Regions from separate parts of the Rahnella sp. PCH160 genome, predicted to be linked through region 1. Evidence: predicted binding sites of a transcription regulator. Region 1 holds the regulator's gene; the other holds the start of a gene.
What was found. Region 1 encodes PurR, which represses purine synthesis genes. Its sites were predicted from a motif close to CANGCAAACGTTTGCNTG; they were not measured.

Region 1 (3,135 bases):
GCGTCGAAAGCGAAAAACCGTGGCTGCGAAAACCAGTAAGAAAACCAAAGTCGCGCCGGTTTCAGAACCTAAAACTCAGGAAAAAATTTCGAAGAAGAAAGTCAAAAGCACCGAACTGGTTAAGCGAAAGACATCTTCAGAAAAAACAGTAAAAACGACGCGGGCCGAGAGTAAAGTAGAAAGTAAAAAAGAAAAAACACTCAAGACAACGCGGGCCGGGGCGAAAGCAGAAAAAGAAACGGAAACCCGCTCTCTCGCTAAAAACAGCAGTAAAAAGGTCAGCAAAAAAGAAGCCTATGGCCGTCACCGCAAAGGCAAGAAGTTGCATGAAGAAGACAGTAAACCGATAACGCTCAGCGCAACGCACAAAAAACGTTATCAGCACGCACAGCAAACTGCCATGACAAAACTGATGCACCAGGTCGGCAAACCTTATCGCTGGGGCGGGACCTCACCGAATACAGGTTTTGATTGCAGCGGACTGGTTTACTACGCCTACAAAGATCTGATCCGAATAAAAATGCCTCGCACAGCCAATGAAATGTACCACTTGCGCGATGCGGCTCCGGTCAAACGGGGTGAATTAGAATCCGGCGATTTGGTGTTCTTCCGAATTAATAACCGCGGTGCCGCCGACCATGTTGGTGTTTACGTTGGAAACGGGAAGTTTATCCAGTCACCACGTACCGGCGAAGACATTAAAATCACCTCACTGGGTGAAGATTACTGGCAAGACCATTATGTTGGCGCACGACGGGTAATGACCCCTAAGACGATCCGATAATAAACAATTCGTTAAGTCTGAAGTTTCGCTAATCAGCCATTGAATAGCATTTAACGAAGAGTTTCTGCAGGGAAGAGTATCGGCGCAAAGGGCCACTGCGTAAAATTGAAAAGGGCGATTCCTGTTATAGGTATCGCCCTTTTTTATTGCGGCTTTCGCGCAGATCAATTCATGATTGCGGTGAAGCTGAAAGCCATAATCATAAGCAAAGCGCAGATCGTAGTGATCAAAGAAAATTTCAGGTTGCTGTCCATCAAACCCCCTTACGGATCAAATTGTGGCGTTCATTTAGCCACACTAAATGTGTGCCAACGCATTTTCTCATAATTCACATTTAAAATCTTGTGCTGAATAACAACAGGCTCATGACAATTTTACTTCCACTTTCCTGCATTATAAGTGAAAATTGTCGGTTACCACGCCTGTGTGCCGGTCGATTTCACCCGAGAGCATTTCACGCCTCATCCTGAAGAATCCACCCAACGATTTCACTGCCCTTTTCTAAGTCAGCAGTCAAATCCACGCAAGCAAACGATTAACATAATGCTAACGTGCTGATACACGTGAGCACAGGAGTCATTTTTTACATGGCAACGATTAAAGATGTCGCAAAGCGCGCTGGCGTTTCCACCACAACCGTGTCGCACGTCATCAATAAAACCCGTTTCGTCGCCGAAGAAACCCGAGCCGCGGTTCTCCTTGCAATCAAAGAGTTGCACTATTCTCCCAGCGCCGTGGCACGCAGTCTGAAGGTCAATAACACCAAAACTATCGGTCTGCTGGCAACATCCAGCGAAGCGCCCTACTTCGCCGAAGTGATCGAGGCCGTGGAAAACAGCTGTTTCTCAAAAGGCTATACGCTGATTTTGTGTAACTCACACAATAATCTGGAGAAACAGCAGGCCTACCTGCAAATGCTGGCGCAAAAACGCGTCGATGGTTTACTGGTGATGTGCGCGGAATATCCGGACGAATTGCTGAATATGCTCGAAGAATACCGTTCCATCCCGATGGTCGTGATGGACTGGGGCGAAGCGCGTAAGAATTTCACCGACAGTATCATCGATAACGCGTTCGAAGGCGGCTATATGGCCGGACGTTATCTGATTGAGCGCGGTCATCGCGATATCGGCGTCATTCCGGGGCAACTGGCGCGAAACACCGGCGGCGGCCGCTTCCAGGGTTTTGTTAAAGCGCTGACGGAAGCCAATATCCCTCTTCGTGAAGAATGGGTGGTTCAGGGCGATTTTGAGCCGGAATCAGGGTATCAGGCCATGCACAAAATTCTGATGCAGAAACACCGCCCGACGGCTGTGTTCTGTGGCGGAGACGTGATGGCGATGGGCGCAATTTGTGCTGCCGATGAGCTTGGTCTGCGCGTACCGCAGGATATTTCCGTGATTGGTTATGACAACGTGCGTAATGCGCGTTATTTCTCGCCTGCGCTGACGACGGTTCACCAGCCGAAAGAACGTCTGGGTGAAATGGCCTTTACCATGCTGCTGGACAGAATTATCAGTAAGCGCGAAGAATCGCAGACTATTGAAGTGCATCCGAAACTGGTTGAACGCCGTTCCGTCGCCGACGGCCCGTTCCGCGACTACCGCCGTTAATTTTCAATGAACGCCTGCGATGCAGGCGTTTTTTTCATCAATCGCGCAACCACTCCCGGTTCATCGTCTCCATATCCCCCATATAATCCAGCAGCCACGCCAGTGAAGGCGACGGATTGCTTTGATCCCACGTCAGGCAACACGGGCTATCAGGGAAAGTATTTTCCAGCGCCAGAACCCGCAATTTCTGCTGTTCAATCCAGGGTGTCACCCGGTGAACCGGCATCATCCCTACGCATAAACCTTCGTTCAGACATTCCAGCGCGCACGTCCAGTCGGGAACCACCAACCTTCGCTGGTTATCCAGCGTCCAGGTATCGCGCTTTGGCAATGTCCGTGACGTGTCTTCCAGACAAAGCGCCGGATAAGGTCGCAGCTGTTCGTCAGTCAATACACCCGTGTTTTGCGCAAGCGGATGCTGTGCGCTGACCACGCAATGCCAGTCCATAAACCCCATATCGCGGAAACTGAAACGTCCTCCGACGGGGATCGCTCGCGTCGCGCCAATAGCAACATCTGCCCGCCCGTCAACCAGGGCGTCCCAGACACCGTTGAAGACTTCCGAATGAATGATGAGCTCGGTGTCCGGGAAATGCCGGTAGAAATCCAGCACCAGTCGCCGCGTCCGGGCAGGTTTAACGATACGGTCGACGGCCACCCGCAATTCTCCGCGCCAGCCGTTCGCGACCTGCTGACACTGACGTCGGGTAGCTATCATTTTTTTTGTCAGAATCCGCG
Region 2 (3,135 bases), 4.1 Mb from region 1:
GCTTCGAGGCGGCCCTGAGACACTTCCGGCTGATATGGCGTGTACGCAGTGTACCAGCCCGGATTTTCCAGCATGTTGCGCAGGATAACCGGCGGCGTCAGCACCGCGCTGTAACCCATACCAATGTAGGATTTATAACGCTGGTTCTGGCTGGCAATGGCTTTCAGCTCAGCCAGCGCCTGATGTTCTGTCACGGCATCGCCGACGGCCGGTGGCCCCGGCAACTGGATATCGACCGGAACGATCTGCTGGATCAGCGCGTTTAACGAGTCTGCACCGACCGTTTCCAGCATCTGTTGCTGCTGCTGAGAAGACGGACCAATGTGACGGCCGATAAAGGCTTCGTTGTTTTCGAGTTGGCTGAGAGTCTGAGTCATTTGCTACGCATTCCTGAAATCTGCTGGAGGTGTCTTGGGATACTGACAAAAGCTACGGGTCTTGAATTCGCCCCGCAAACGGGTTGCGGGGCGCGCATTGCAGTCTTGCTTATTCTTCGATTGAAGCTGAGTAGGCTTCTGCATCCAGAAGGTTAGCCAGTTCGGCTTCGTCTGAGGCTTTAATCTGGAACAGGAAACCTGCGCCGTACGGCTCGCTGTTGACCAGCTCCGGAGAACCTTCCAGTTCGCCGTTCACGGCAACGATTTCGCCGCTGATTGGGGAGTAAATATCGGACGCCGCTTTAACGGATTCCGCGACCGCGCAGTCTTCACCTGCGGCAACTTCACGACCCACTTCTGGCAGGTCTACAAAGACCATATCGCCCAGTAATTCCTGTGCGTGTTCGGTGATCCCTACGGTGTAAACGCCGTTGCCTTCTGAACGCACCCACTCGTGGGAAGACGCGTATTTCAAATCTGCTGGCACATTGCTCATCTTAATCTCCTGAAAACGTTTTAAATTTTTATAAATCAGCTAATCGAATGGGTTACTGCGCCAGCGGTTTGCCGTGACGGACAAAGCCTGGTTTGGTGACTTTTACCGGCATTTCGCGGTTACGGATTTGGACAATAGCGTTTTCGCCAATGCCCGCCGGAACGCGTGCCAGAGCAATACTGTAGCCGAGAGTCGGGGAGAATGAGCCGCTGGTGATCACGCCTTCCTGCGTATTGCCCGCGCCGTCGGTGAATCGCACCGGCAGTTCGTTACGCAGCACGCCTTTCTCTGTCATCACTAAACCGACAAGGTGTTCGGTGCTCTGCTCGCGCTGTCTTTCCAGTGCGTCACGGCCAATAAAGTTGCGGTCTTCCGGTGCCCACGCAATGGTCCAGCCCATGTTGGCCGCCAGCGGTGAAACGCCTTCATCCATTTCCTGACCGTAAAGATTCATGCCTGCTTCCAGACGCAGCGTGTCACGCGCGCCGAGCCCGGCTGGTTTAACGCCCGCGGCCAGCAATTTCTGCCAGAAATCAGCAACCTGCTCTTGCGGCAATGCGATTTCATAGCCTGCTTCGCCGGTGTAGCCGGTCGTGGCAATAAAGAGGTCGCCCGCCTGCACGCCGAAGAACGGTTTCATGCCGGCAACGGCGTGTTTTTGTTCTGCGGTGAACAGCGTTTCCGCTTTTTCTTTCGCCTGCGGCCCCTGAACAGCAACCAGCGCTAAGTCATCACGCACGGTCAGTTCGATGCCGTACGGTTCTGCATGCTGCGAAATCCATGCCAGATCCTTTTCGCGGGTCGCGGAATTCACCACCAGGCGGAAATAATCTTCAGTGAGGAAGTAAACAATCAGGTCGTCGATCACGCCGCCGGACGCATTGAGCATACCGGTGTACAGGGCTTTGCCCGGGACGGTGAGTTTGGCGACGTCATTCGCCAGAAGGTAACGGAGGAATTCGCGGGTCCGTGCGCCGTGAAGATCAACGATGGTCATGTGCGAGACGTCAAATATACCGGCGTCCTGACGCACAATGTGGTGCTCATCCAGCTGCGAGCCGTAATGCAAAGGCATCATCCAGCCGTGGAAATCGACCATACGCGCACCGCACGCCACGTGTTGTTCATAAAGCTGAGTCTGCTTAACCATCTTATTCCTCATGACGAAAAGGCTGCCTGAAAATGTAAAAATGACAGGGAGCGCAAACGATACCCTTTGTCTGAACTTACCACTGAATCCCCCTGCTAACCATAAGATAAAATATGCGGAGCAGAACGAATGTCAGTAATTTCTCAGGGGCATTGTGCAGAGTTTTTGACTGGTAAACTGGGGTTTGTGGCGCAAAATCTACAAATAAACAGCAAAAGTATCGATGTTATATAACGGCGAGGCCGGATTTCTCACCCTTTTCAGAATGGAGAATCCGGCCTCGGATTAGAAAAAATAATGGTAAAACCGAGCTGAAATTAGATTATTTCAATCGAAGTGAATCATCCCGCAACCATTCTGGAAGATCGTTCAGCCCCATCGCCTGACGGACCAGTTGCGGTTTCACGCCCGGCAAGGAATCCGCCAGCGTCAGGCCGATATCACGCAGTAATTTCTTCGCCGGATTATCCCCGGCAAACAGTTCACGGAAGCCCTGCATCCCCGCCAGCATCAGTGCCGCGCTGTGTTTACGGCGGCGCTCGTAACGGCGCAGATACATGTGCTGGCCGAAATCCTTGCCTTCTTTTTGCAGGCGTTTAATTTCAGAAGCCAGCTCAGCGGCGTCCATAAAGCCTAAATTAACGCCCTGCCCGGCCAGCGGATGCACGGTGTGCGCCGCATCGCCCACCAGCGCCAGACGCGGCGCGGCAAAGCTGCGGGCATAACGACCGGTCAGCGGGAAGGTCACGCGTTCGCTTTCGACAGCACAAACGCCCAGACGCAGGTCAAATGTGCTGGCGAGAATTTTATTGAATTCCTCCGGTGCCAGGGCGCTCAGACGCTGCGCTTCATCCGGTGAAACCGACCAGACGATGGAAGACAAATGCGGATCTGCCAGCGGCAGGAACGCCAGAATACCTTCACCGTGGAAAACCTGTCTTGCAACAGACTGGTGCGGCTTTTCGGTGCGAATGGTCGCAACCAGTGCATGATGGCGGTAATCCCAGAACGTCAGCGGGATATCGGCGTGCTGACGCAGCCACGACTGTGCACCATCAGCGCCGACCACTAAACGCGCGCTAAGCTGACGGTCATCACTGAGGGTCACGAAC

Region 2: the regulator PurR is predicted to act here: its motif matches at 2,079-2,096, upstream of gcvT (glycine cleavage system aminomethyltransferase GcvT).

The regions. Positions count from the first base shown of each region.
Region 1 is NZ_JBLOGT010000001.1:4,102,054-4,105,188, forward strand. It holds gene ACM5QY_RS19060 (NlpC/P60 family protein) at 1-784, shown strand, start outside; gene cydH (cytochrome bd-I oxidase subunit CydH) at 949-1,038, opposite strand; gene purR (HTH-type transcriptional repressor PurR) at 1,372-2,397, shown strand; gene punR (DNA-binding transcriptional activator PunR) at 2,435-3,135, opposite strand, start outside.
Region 2 is NZ_JBLOGT010000001.1:47,199-50,333, forward strand. It holds gene gcvP (aminomethyl-transferring glycine dehydrogenase) at 1-377, opposite strand, end outside; gene gcvH (glycine cleavage system protein GcvH) at 487-873, opposite strand; gene gcvT (glycine cleavage system aminomethyltransferase GcvT) at 926-2,023, opposite strand; gene ubiI (FAD-dependent 2-octaprenylphenol hydroxylase) at 2,346-3,135, opposite strand, start outside.